DNA from 3 places in the Sphingobacterium sp. InxBP1 genome. Region 3 is predicted to be linked to each of the others. Evidence: riboswitches for the same ligand, from Rfam matches in the RefSeq annotation. Region 3 holds a riboswitch; each other region holds the start of a gene.
The links. Region 3 has a riboswitch for thiamine pyrophosphate ahead of pnuC (nicotinamide riboside transporter PnuC). Riboswitches for the same ligand answer to the same signal wherever they lie in the genome.

Region 1 (4,430 bases), on a different contig from region 3:
TAAGTGTTTTAATTGTGCACTGCTTTCTCTGGGATCTTGGCTCCGGCAGATCGCGGAAACGACTGCTATGGCATTGGCACCTGCGTCCCAGGCGGCACCGGCCGTTGCGAGATTCATGTTGCCGATGGCTATCAGGGGCTTTTTCGTACGCATGCGTAACTGCCGCAAGCCTGAGATGCCCCATTCGCCAATAGTGTCTGTTTTCGTCGGAGTGGAAAATATCGGACTTACCCCCAGATGGTCAGCGGCATTTAACTGTTCACTTTCCAGCTGAGCAAGGGCATCCATCGACCAGCCTATGTGTATGCTGTTGCCGAATTTTTCCCGTATAGCCAGGGGCGGCAGGTCTTTTTGTCCAACATGTACGCCCCATGCACCAACGTCGGCAGCAATATCTATGGCATCATTGATAATTAACGGAATTCCATAATGGTCGGTGAGACGTATAAGCTTATGGGCTTTTTCCAGAAAATCGGAATAGACTGCTTTTTTTTCACGTAGCTGCACAATATCTACGCCGCCAATTATTGCTTCTTCCGCAACCTGTAGCCAGGGCTGTGGGTAGCAATCCTCCTCCGAGATAACCAGATACAGAGGGTAAGGAAACTGTGGGCTAAACGCCATGGCAGGTAATCTGAAGATGTGTCTTTAGGGTGTCCTCATCCAGGCGGTATAGTTCGTCGTAAAGGTTTACCTGCAGGGAGCCCGGACCTGCGGATCTTCCGGCTGCCAGTTCTCCGGCAAGGCTCAAAATGGAAACTCCCGCTACTGCTGCGTCAAATACTTGCCCCGTGACGCCGATAAATGCACCAATGAGGGCGGTGGCGCTACAGCCCAAGCCTGTTACCTGGGTCATCATGGCGTGGCCATTACGTACTTCGGCCAAACGCTGATCCGAAAGGATATAGTCAACCTTTCCCGAGATACAGATAACGGAACCGGTTTGCTGTTGCAGACCTTTGCCTGAATCAACCGCAGCAGCGCTGTCAGCAGTGCTGTCCACGCCTTTTGTGGTCGCCTGCTGGACGTTATATAAACTCATGATCTCTGATGCATTTCCCCGGATTATAGTTGGCCGAAGTTCCAGTAGGTTAGCCAGTAGGTCGTTTCGGAAAGCGGAGATACCGGCACCTACCGGGTCCAGCACCCAGGGCTTCCCATTATTGTTTGCATGTTCGGCGGCAATAAGCATAGCCTCGGCAGTCTGCTCACTTATTGTACCGATGTTTAAAACGAGCGCCTGAGCCAGATCCACAACTTCCTGCACTTCAGATGGGCTATGAACCATGACCGGTGATGCGCCAAGTGCAAGTAAGGCATTGGCCGTATTGTTCATAACCACCATGTTGGTAATATTGTGCACTAGGGGCCTTTGCTGCTTGACTCTTTTTAATAGTTGAATAATAGTTTCTTCCATGCCTTCAGTTCTTTTATGTCTTGTTGTGGCTTTGTCAGGAAGAATCGGGACAGTCGGACTTGTCCATCCTATCGTATATGTCAAGCGGATGCTTTTCCCTACGTCGGTGTAAACCGTATCAGGTTCAAAGGGACTATCTCAATTCTGTACAGAATACCCCCAAAGCCACATCAAACTTAATCAAAAAAAAGGAGAAACAGAAAGGCTGTCTATTCAGTAGTGCCTTTTTCGTTTTTGGGATCAGGCACAATATAGTAAGGGGGAGTATAAGCAACCCGTGCAAAATTCTTCATTATGCACGCTGTCTCGATTATCTTACCGCCCTCGAATTTTAACAGCTTTTCGCGCCAGATCTCATTTTTACGGTAGAAGTCGTTGCCGATCTTCAGAAATTGGTGCGCGCGCTCAAACACATGGTAGGCAAAATCCAGTTCCTGATCAATCCTAAGCTCACCTTCCAGACATTTTTCGGTAAACCACAGGTTAATCTGGAAGGTATGGTCCGTATGGTTGGTGAATTGATAGTCGCGATAATTGTAGAATATGGTCGCGCCACTACCAAAAGGCAGAACTCGGCCATCGTCTGGAAAAGGATCGAAGGAATGGTGATAGCGTTCAGCGACGGTTAGCGGGCTGTGGATCACGAGCCAGTGGATAAGATTGGATATCTGGCATATGCCACCCCCTATGCCCGCCCTAGCCTCTCCAAAAGAGAGTTCCATCCCCGGAAGATACCCTTTCTTTTGTGTCGGCAGTCCTACGAGTTTACAGAACGAGAACGTCTCACCTGGCCGGATTAAAATCCCAGTGATCTGCTGTGCCGCAATCTTGAGGTTGGTTACTTTATTGATCTGAAGCTGCATATTGTTCTCTCCAAGCTTCTTCAATAAAACCGACTGGTGCTTCTTTACCCTGAACCGAAGCAACTCTGCTGTTTTTGCCTGTGCATATCGCTTATTGTCCAACAGCCAGATGGCTTTTCTTTGTATTCTTCTTACCCAGACAGCGATTGTATAGAGTAGAGGATGGCGCTGACTGATTAATTTTCGTTTTGCCACGAATAAAACCCGATTATAAATTGTTTCCGCACTTGTATTGTCCTAGTATTCCTGTCTTATGTGTTTGGTTTTTCTTTTACTGTTATATTGTCTCGGAGGGATCTGACTGTCCGCAGTCATCTTATCGCCATTGGTATTGCTGTGGCCGCATACCCTAATAGTACCAGCGGTGATAAGATGATGTAACAATTGGACGATGAGCCATTGAGATGCAGTATGCAGTTGTCTGACGGTTTCTATTTGTCCAATACTTCTTTTAAAAATAACAGCATATGGTCCCAGGCACGTTTGGCCATTATCGGGTTATATTCGGGAGATTCGGGATTGGTAAACGTATGCCCAGAGTTAGCATACGTAATAATCTGCCAATCTGCATGGCCGTCGTTTAGTTCCTTGACTAACCCCTCATAATCTTCTTTCGATACGCTCTTGTCTGCCGCGGGGTGTTGGATAAGTACTTTAGGGGCAATTGGCGTATTGGTACGGTCAGCTGCTTTGGATAAGCTGCCATGGATACTGACAACTGCGGCCACCGGAAGTCCCCCCCGTGCTGTTTCCAGTGCACCTGTTCCGCCAAAACAATAGCCGATGACAGCAATCTTGGTGGGTGCAGCGCCAGCTTTTTTAAGCTGTTCCAATGCTGCGGCAATGCGACGTTGATAGGCTTTATAGTCGGCCTTATATTGGCCAGCAATCTTCGAAGCGGCAGTATTATCGGCCGGCACATTTCCTTCACCGTAAATGTCTGCTATAAAGGCGACGTAACCTTCTTTCTCTAGCTGTAGAGCTGCTTGCTTTGCTTCATTATCAATTCCTTTCCAGGCAGGCAAAATTAACACGCCAGGTCCATTCTTAGCTGGGGTGGATGTCATCAGTCCGTTGAGCTTCTGTGCTCCGTCTTGGTAGGAAATCGGTTTCAGCTGTTGGGCAATGCTTGTCATCGTAATCATCGTTAATATAAATAGTGTCAAAGCTGTTTTCATGTTTTCTTAAATTAACTGTTCATCTCGTACTGGCTTAGCCGGATCTTCACTGCCACCGGTCGGGTTATGAAAAGCCCTGAATTACTTCATTATCAAGTGCCGGTCCAGCCGTATTTTTGTGTCAATCAGTAAACGATTTAAATGGAAAATTGTTTTATGGATTCTATGATCCCAATGACATCCTGTTGGCCCAGGCCGTTGCCTTGTGCCTTCTGGTAGGTGTCGAGCAGGGCACCAATCAAGGGGTAGTTTGCTCCCGCTTGCTGCGCAAGACGGATGTCTTTTAGCATCAGATCCAATGCAAATGCCGGTGTATAGTCTTCTGCTATCAGTAAAGGGGTTTTTACTTTCGTTGCGCCGCTGCCACTGGCACTGTCGTTGATGATCTCCAGCATGTCACTTCGCCCGATTCCCAGCTTATCCGAAAATAGGATCGTTTCAGCAAGGCCCTGATAGATGATCGACAGGAAATAATTGATCGCAAGTTTAGCGGCAATGCCTTTGCCGTTTTCGCCGAGGTGTTTAATGGATTTGCCCATTTTTTCAAGATAGGGGCGCGCGCGCTCAAGGTCTGCCTGCTCACCGCCGACCATAATAATCAAAGTTCCGTCTGCGGCTGGTTTGGTACTTCCCGCCACAGGAGCGTCCAAAAATGAAGCGCCCCGCTCTTTTAATTTAGCAGCTAGAGCTACACTGGCACCGCGTGATATGGTGCTCATGTCCACAAATAGTTTTCCCTGTATCTCTTGTTCAAGAATAATACCATATACTTCCAGTACAGCTTTGTCATCTGTTAACATTGAAAAGATGACGTCATTGGATTGAACTAGCTCCACGATACTGCTTTGTACTGTAGTATGGTGTTCGAAATCTTTCGCCTTAGCGATATTTCTGTTATAGACAGCGAGAGGAAAGCCCGCACGTTCTAAGTTTTTGGCCATGGGATACCCCATATTGCCCAGTCCTATAAAT
Region 2 (4,430 bases), on a different contig from region 3:
GGAATAATATCGGGCAACACGCCGTTGGGCTGCTGTTCGTCCCGATGATCGGCCATCCATTTTTCATAAACCGTAATGGCGTCGAAATTGTACAGTGCTGTTTCAATGGCCAGATGCCCATCTCCTGTCCAGCCGTTCTTTTCACGTTGGGGACAGTCTGTCGGATACCCCATCAAATTGGACAAGTAAGCATTATTTGTTGCTGCCCACAGACGGTTGATCAATGGAGAAGATGTTTTCAGATGTCCGACAGGGCTTACATCGCTGTGCATAAAATAGGCAGTAATGGATGAGCTATCCAATACAATTGGCTGGCTGCTGTTGATCTCAACATAACGGAATCCCTTATATCCAAATTTTGCCATAAATTCGTCTTTCTCACGGCCGCTGAGTGTCAACAAATCTGTTTGAAAAGGCTCCAGTTCTTTGTTGCCCCTGTAGTAAACATCAATATTGGATTGATCCACATGGCCATCTTCAAGAAGACGTTCCCCATGTTTCATACGCACAACCGTTCCCGCTGGCCCGCCAACTTTTATTCGCGTCACGCCAGCCATATTTTGCCCAAAGTCGAATACATACGTATTAGCATTTATTTTTTTGACTGCTTTTGGCACATAGGATTTGACCAGACGGATGGGAACGAGCAGCTGGGATACTAGCTGCGAAGATGGCGGCTTCCGATACCGGACAGCTTCCCATTTGGAATCATCAAATTCGGACCGATCCCAGCCCGGCATTTCAAGACGCGCATCATAGTGTTCACCAGTATAAATATTATTATAACGAATAGGTCCCGCAGATGTCTTCCAGCTCTTGTCAGAAATGATTGTCTCCTCTGACCCGTCCTGATAGACGATACGAAGATCCAGGCGAAATGCTGGCCGGTCTCGCCAAGGTGCCTGATCAAAGTTCCAAACTGCTAAAGGCTGATGGTTATACCAGCCATTTCCCAATATAACTCCAATGGCATTTTTACCTTGCCGAAGCTGCGCCGTCACATCTTCCACAACATACAACGTCCGTCTATCGTAGCGCGTAAACATAGGGTCAAGACGATGATCACCGACCCTTCTGCCATTGATCGACAGTTCATAAAGACCAGCGGCAGCGATATAAATCCGGGCGGATTTGATCGGTTTGTCCGCACCGAATGCTCGTCTAAAATAAGGAGCTGACCGTTCATGCCTATCGTGCTGGTCACTGATCCATTTTCCTTTCCAGCGGTCCGCCTGCATCATTCCCGTCTCAAAGGAAGCAATTGTAGAGGTGCAGGCTTTCCCGTACTTATCCCAAACACGTACTTTCCAAAAATATTTCGTCTGCGGTTTCAATACATTACCTGCATATTGTACAAGCATGGCTGCACTTTTCTGTATCCCGCTATTCCAGACATCCGCTTTATCTTTTAAGAGTGCAAGAGAATCGCCATCGACCATAACCTGATAGGCTGTTTGTAAAGCGCCCTGCCGGTTGTCATCCAGTTGCCAGCTTAATCTGGGAGCCGCTTGATCCACCCCTAAAGGGTTTTGAAGATGTTCACAGGTTAAACGAATAGGTAGACATTGTTGCATTTGCCACCCGCTTACGACAGTAGCTGTACATAGCATGAGTATCGATAATATCTTCCGCATTTTGGTCTATTAAATTGTTTTAGCTATTCTATTAACTAAAGTATCAATTATTTTTTAAGATAGCGAACTATGCTGCACTGTCCTGCTTATTTCAAAAAATTAATAGATATCATTGTTTTATTCATTCAAATTATATTATCTTAGCATCAGCTTTAGGGGTGTCTGCATATGCAGGCTGAGATTTTACCCTTAGAACCTGATCCAGATCATACTGGCGTAGGGAAAAGTGCGATGTCTACAGGATACCTAGTGTATCTTTTTGTGGCCATTCCTAAAGTGGTATTAAAATAATAATTAGGAATGGAACTTACGATCAATCATCAAACCCGTTTTTTCGACCCCGCCCCCCACTCTTTGGAAGAGCTTTTACAGGCAGAACTAGCAGACAAAACACAAGGTGTCGCAGTCGCTGTCAATAACCGTGTTGTACCACAGCATATTTGGGCCTCTACACCGCTGAAGGCCAACGACCAAATCCTTCTGATCACCGCGACACAAGGTGGGTAAACTATTTCAAAAGAAAGTCTTTCACACAGCACTAATTTCCTTACCATGACATCACAAAACATCACACAGACACCCTTTCCGAATTCCAAAAAAGTTTTTGTTCCCGGAACACTTTACCCCATCCAGGTAGCAATGCGTCAGATCCAGCTCAGCTCGACAAAGCTGAGCAACGGCCAGGAGGAGTTCAATCCGCCCGTTACCGTCTACGATACATCTGGACCTTATACCGATGAGAATACCGCCATAGACATACGCAAGGGGCTTCCTCGTCTTCGTGAACAATGGATATTGGACCGAAATGATGTCGTCCAGCTGGATGGAATCAGTTCGGAATACGGAAGAAAACGGCTTGCCGACAAGTCTCTTGACAGCTTGCGCTTCGCCTACAGTCATAAACCGAAAGTCGCCGACAAAGGCAAAAATGTGACCCAGCTGCACTATGCGAAAAAAGGCATTATCACGCCAGAGATGGAATATGTGGCCATTCGTGAAAATCAGCGTATAGACCAGCTCGCCAACTGTACCCCCGGAATGGATCAGCAGCATCAGGGCGAGAATTTTGGTGCCAGAACTGCTGGAAAATACATTACTCCCGAATTTGTGCGTGAGGAAATTGCGGCGGGAAGAGCCATTATTCCCAATAACATCAACCATCCCGAAAGCGAGCCAATGATCATCGGCCGCAATTTTTTGGTAAAAATTAATGCCAACATCGGTAACAGTGCCGTAAGTTCGAGCATTGAAGAGGAGGTTGAAAAAGCAGTATGGGCCTGCCGTTGGGGTGCTGATACGATTATGGACCTGTCGACCGGTAAAAATATACACGAAACACGTGAATGGATTATCCGCAATTCGCCTGTTCCAATCGGAACAGTTCCGATCTATCAAGCACTTGAAAAAGTAAAAGGTGTGGCCGAAGATCTGACCTGGGAGATATTTCGGGATACATTGATTGAGCAGGCAGAACAGGGCGTTTCGTATTTTACAATCCATGCTGGGGTACTGCTGCGCTATATTCATCTGACAGCCAACCGCGTGACCGGCATCGTTTCCCGAGGAGGGTCCATTATGGCCAAATGGTGTCTCTTCCATCATCGGGAAAACTTTCTTTACACCCATTTTGAAGAAATCTGCCAGATTATGAAACAGTATGACGTGGCCTTCTCTCTGGGTGATGGTTTACGTCCCGGCGCCATTGCGGACGCCAATGATGCAGCACAATTTGCCGAACTGGAAACCTTGGGTGAATTGACAAAAATTGCCTGGAAACACGATGTTCAGGTGATGATCGAGGGGCCAGGTCATGTGCCTATGCAACTCATTAAAGAAAATATGGACAAACAGCTGGCCTGCTGTGACGAGGCTCCCTTCTATACATTAGGGCCGTTGACCACCGATATTGCTCCCGGATATGACCATATTACCTCTGCGATCGGAGCGGCGATGATCGGCTGGTATGGATGTGCCATGCTCTGCTATGTGACCCCTAAGGAGCATCTCGGCCTTCCCAACAAAAAAGATGTTAAAGATGGTGTCATCACCTACAAACTGGCAGCTCATGCGGCTGACCTGGCCAAGGGTCATCCCGGCGCGCAATACCGGGATAACGCACTCAGCAAAGCGCGATTTGAATTCCGCTGGGAGGACCAATTTAACCTATCGCTCGATCCTGATACGGCACGTGAATATCATGATGAGACCTTGCCGGCCGACGCCGCAAAGGTAGCCCATTTCTGTTCGATGTGCGGTCCAAAATTTTGTTCGATGAAGATTACACAGGAAATCAGAGACACTGCGGCACAGGGTATGCTCGAAAAATCACAGGAATTTATCGCCCAAGGCAAGGAAATTTACTTATGATCATAGCGCTGACCGCAGAAGAAACCGTTGTAGGCGAACTGGAAATCATCCCTGCTCTTTTTGAGCAGGGACTGGACCTCTTACATTTACGTAAATATCATTTTACGGATGCGCAGATGTGCCGATACATCGCATCTATTGGTGAGCAATACCATTCTAGGCTGGTCCTTCACTCACATCCCCACCTGTCCGCTGCTCTCGGCATTTACCGTGTTCACATAAATGAGCAAAGGCGGTCGCGCGGCCTATTCGACAAGCAGTTCGCCAACTGTATCTGCTCCACCTCAGTGCATCAGATACAGAAGTTCAATACCTTGGAAGACTGCTGGGATTATGCATTTTTAAGCCCGGTATTTCCCAGTATTTCCAAAAGTGGTTACGGAGAGCGGGATACGGTATTGGATCAATTGGCTTTTCGCTGCAATTTCA
Region 3 (4,430 bases):
ATTTAAAGTAAAATGAGTCAGGTGTGGTGCGCCAGTGGCATACTTCCAATGTCCTTTTAGCCGATATGCAGATCCTTCCCGAGAAGCAATCCCTGCGATCTGTCCACTTCCTCCCAAGCAGACCTTGTCAGATACAAAAAGATCGGTGGCTACAGCAGGATCAATATATCCGACAAATAGATTTGCGCCCGCACACAAGGTCACCGTCCAAGCCAGTCCTCCATCCCAATATGCCAATTCCTCCAATAACGAAAGCCCTTGGCTTAAGTGAAGCCCCAGCCCGCCCAAGGATGTGGGCACCCACATCTTAAACCATCTGTTACGGTAGATCAAGGCTAGTTGTTCGTCAGATAAAGTCTTTTGCAGAATAGCCTTTCGCTGACAATCCATTAAGCAAGCGATATCTTCAGGGCTAAGTTGCATATATTTTTTCGTCATTTAGTATCTTCCTCCAATTAAAATAACCACCAAAAGCCATTACAAACAAAAACAGCGTTAGCCCCGCATAAAGGAACAATCCTTTATGCAACAATAGGGGAATCGCTACAAGGTTGCTCAGATTCAATAAAAGCCAATTTTCCAGTTTACGCTTCGCCAGTAGCCACATGCCTGCCCAAGCTGTGCAGGACACAATTGAATCCCACAAGGGCACATCGGAGTCTGTCAGATGCACGAGTCCAAAGTAAAACGCCAGAAACCCGCCGATGCAGATAAATCCGACGATCCACCAGTCGCTTTTCGCACACCGGCTTATTGGTACGACTGTTGCACTGCCATATCTCCAATAAAACCACCCATAAATGCTCATGATCAGATAATAAAGATGGAGTAATATTTCAGCGTATAGCTTTGCATGAAATAAAACATAAACAGAAATTATGATTCCGATTAGGCCAAAAATATAGTGGATGGATTTATTCAATCGGGAAAACCAGACCTGTAAAATACCGAAGATCACGGCTAACCATTCTGCGGCTGTAGCCTGTTGTATTTGCTCAGTAAAGGATTCGAAAAAGGAATACTCGGTCATTAAAAAGTGTTTATCTTCTAAATTACTCTAATAAAACACTTAGGAGAGAAAACCAGCTGTTTTCTTGAAATTAGATCCCTACGCCAGCATTATCTGGATCAGGTATATAAAAGCGATTATACAGGGACTACAATCGCTTTTATTGGGTATAATCTCAGCCCAAAATGATTCATCATTTTAAGCACCCCATAAGTATATCTGTTAAAGCGAATTAATTAAGCAATATCAATTAATTTCAAGGCTTTATGTGTACGAATTCGGGTTTCCCGACAAAGTTCAGCGTCGTCGTTTAAAGATTTCCCATGTGAAGGAATCATTTCGCGCAGTTTTTTACGATACTCATCGGATTTTGCCCGGTCTGGAAAACACTTCTTCAACAGGCTGATCATGATAGCTACCGAAGTAGAGGCGCCCGGAGAAGCTCCTAATAATGCCGCGATAGAACCATCTGCACTCGATACCACTTCAGTACCAAATTCCAGAATGCCCCCTTTCTTCTTATCTTTTTTAATTACCTGAACGCGTTGTCCGGCTTTCTCAATGACCCAATCCTCCAATTTGGCGGTAGGCATAAATTGTTTGAGAGATTCCAGTTTATCTTTGGGTGATTTCATCACCTCCGTAATCAAATATTTGGTCAAAGGCAAATTATCGAGTCCTGCAGATAACATTGGCCGTATATTGGAAAGTTTAATGGATGCCGGCAAATCAAAATAAGATCCCTGTTTTAAAAATTTGGTTGAAAAACCAGCATAAGGGCCAAAGAGTAAGGCTTGTTTGCCGTCAATATAGCGGGTATCCAAATGTGGTACTGACATTGGCGGCGCGCCTACCGATGCTTTACCGTATACTTTAGCGTGGTGCGCATTAATAATCTCCTGGTTGGTGCATCGCAACCACTGACCACCAACTGGGAATCCGCCATAACCTTTCGCTTCGGGGATGCCAGATTTTTCGAGCAGCAACAAAGAATGTCCACCGGCACCGATAAACACAAACTTCGCTTTTATCTCCCTCTTCACACCTGTTTTTAGATCCTTCACCTCGACTTCCCAGCGGCCGTCGTCCTCGCGTTCGATATCCACCACCTCATGACTCAAAGAAATCGAGATATTATCTTTTTTTGCAAGGTTGGCAATCAGATCACGCGTGAGCGAACCAAAATTTACGTCCGTTCCTAAATCCATTCGGGTAGCAGCCATCTTTTCATCCGCTGATCTTCCCTCCATCATCAAAGGAATCCATGATTTCAGGGTCTCAGGATCCTCGGTATATTCCATTCCTTTAAATAAATTTTGGGTCGTCAGCGTTTCCCATCTTGTTTTCAGAAACTTGACATCTTTTTCACCAAATACAGCACTCATATGGGGAATGCTCCGGATAAAATTTTCAGGCTGGGGAATGATGCCTTTATCAACCAAGTATGACCAAAACTGTTTCGATACTTCAAATTGTTCGGCAATTTTTACTGCTTTATCAATCTTTACTGAACCATCTTTTTGCTCTGGAGTGTAATTCAATTCGCAGAGGGCGGAGTGACCCGTGCCAGCATTATTCCAAGCGTCAGAACTCTCAGCAGCCACAACATCCAAACGCTCAAGAATTTCAATATTAACGTCTGGGCTTAATTCATTGATCAAAGTACCTAAAGTGGCACTCATGATACCGGCGCCGATGAGAACAACGTCAACTTCTTTATTTGATTTTTTGCTCATGTTTTTGTGATTGATGCAAATTTAATATAGTTTTTGGTAAACGCCCAAGCCTTTTGTCAAAAAACTGTACTTTTTAGAAGCACTTATTCAAAAATACCACTGATTTATTAAAATTATCCTAAGCTAGGCTCAAAGCCTTTGCATTTAATTCTCAAAATAAAGTTCTACGCCGCATGTGCAGCGATAAGGATTGTATGTATCGACATTCCAGACATCAAAGATGAGGACCATGTGCTTGCTTTTTAAATGGTTATTTATCGAAAGATTTTGTGTTATAATATAGTTTTAACATTTTTGCAGAATCGACAAACAACACTATACTCAATATATGAAATTACTTGAAGGAAAAATTGCTTTGGTTACTGGTGCATCAAAAGGAATCGGACGGAAAATTGCTGAGGTGTTTGCGCAACATGGAGCGAATGTTGCTTTCACTTACCTTTCATCCGTAGAGAAAGGACAAGCCTTAGAGACGGAGCTTCAGGCCTATGGCACAAAAGTAGTCGGCTACCGCTCCGATGCTTCTAAATTCGAAGAAGCCGAACAGTTAATCAATGCGATTGTCACTGATTTCGGAAGTCTGGATATCGTTGTCAACAACGCCGGAATCACCAAAGACGGTCTACTCATGCGTATGACCGAAGAGAATTGGGATGACGTTTTAAATGTAAACTTAAAATCTATATTTAATGTTACGAAAGCAGCTTCAAAAATCATGATGAAGAAACGTAGCGGTTCGTTTATCAATATGTCTTCCGTCGTCGGTGTACAGGGAAATGCTGGACAAGCAAACTATGCCGCTTCGAAAGCGGGAATTATTGGGTTTACGAAATCCGTGGCAAAAGAACTGGGTTCACGTAACATTCGTGCAAACGTTGTAGCGCCTGGGTTTATCCGTACTGAAATGACCGACATCCTCGATCCCAAGGTGATCGCTAACTGGGAAGCAGGCATTCCTCTAAAACGTGCCGGCAGTCCCGAAGATGTAGCCAATGCCTGTCTATATCTCGCTTCAGATTTAGCGGCTTACGTAACCGGGCAGGTGCTTCCTGTCGATGGCGGTATGCTATAACAGACATTATATGGCGTCAGGGAGCCTGGCGCCATTTTTATCTATTGAAGAAGCCGGTCTGCAACAACTAGCTCCATAAGATTTTCCTTTTCAACCATATCATCATATCTCTAAATTTTAGCTAATTTTGTGCATCAAAAAACATATGCTATGGGAAACTGGACGAATTTTTTCGGCATTCAAACAGAAGATGACTTCAATCGACATTGTTTAGAAACTTACGAATTCCAGTTGCAGCATTGTCAGGTGTATAGGAATTATGTTGCGTTACTTCGTAAGGAAACGAATAAGCCTCAGCACTATGCAGAAATCCCATTCATGCCGATTGAGTTTTTCAAAACCCAACAGGTCCTCGCTACAGGTATGCAGCCACAGGTGGTATTTAGCAGTTCGGGCACTACAGGAATGGTGACTTCTAAGCATTTCGTTGCAGATGTAAAGCTGTATGAGCATACATTTAGAACAATTTTTGAAGATTTTTACGGGCCGCTAACGGATATAGCTGTCTTGGCGCTTCTGCCCTCCTACCTTGAAAGGAGCGGTTCGTCGCTTATTTATATGGTTGATGATTTGATGAAACAAAGCCGGCAGCCTGAAAGCAACTATTTTCTCT

Region 1: linked by a shared signal. The riboswitch ahead of thiM (hydroxyethylthiazole kinase) and the one ahead of pnuC (nicotinamide riboside transporter PnuC) in region 3 are both predicted to bind thiamine pyrophosphate.
Region 2: linked by a shared signal. The riboswitch ahead of thiS (sulfur carrier protein ThiS) and the one ahead of pnuC (nicotinamide riboside transporter PnuC) in region 3 are both predicted to bind thiamine pyrophosphate.

What each region holds. Positions count from the first base shown of each region.
Region 1 is NZ_JAINDX010000049.1:704,161-708,590, forward strand. It holds gene thiE (thiamine phosphate synthase) at 1-624, opposite strand, end outside; gene thiM (hydroxyethylthiazole kinase) at 614-1,417, opposite strand; TPP riboswitch at 1,496-1,588, opposite strand; gene K7A41_RS22820 (VanW family protein) at 1,627-2,475, opposite strand; gene K7A41_RS22825 (dienelactone hydrolase family protein) at 2,712-3,458, opposite strand; gene K7A41_RS22830 (NAD(P)-dependent oxidoreductase) at 3,596-4,430, opposite strand, start outside.
Region 2 is NZ_JAINDX010000043.1:2,086-6,515, forward strand. It holds gene K7A41_RS09540 (alpha-L-rhamnosidase) at 1-1,634, opposite strand, end outside; TPP riboswitch at 1,779-1,874, shown strand; gene thiS (sulfur carrier protein ThiS) at 1,935-2,141, shown strand; gene thiC (phosphomethylpyrimidine synthase ThiC) at 2,187-4,001, shown strand; gene K7A41_RS09555 (thiamine phosphate synthase) at 3,998-4,430, shown strand, end outside.
Region 3 is NZ_JAINDX010000042.1:261,495-265,924, forward strand. It holds gene K7A41_RS08805 (acyl-CoA dehydrogenase) at 1-423, opposite strand, end outside; gene pnuC (nicotinamide riboside transporter PnuC) at 413-1,030, opposite strand; TPP riboswitch at 1,087-1,229, opposite strand; gene K7A41_RS08815 (malate:quinone oxidoreductase) at 1,246-2,745, opposite strand; gene fabG (3-oxoacyl-[acyl-carrier-protein] reductase) at 3,074-3,817, shown strand; gene K7A41_RS08825 (acyl transferase) at 3,968-4,430, shown strand, end outside.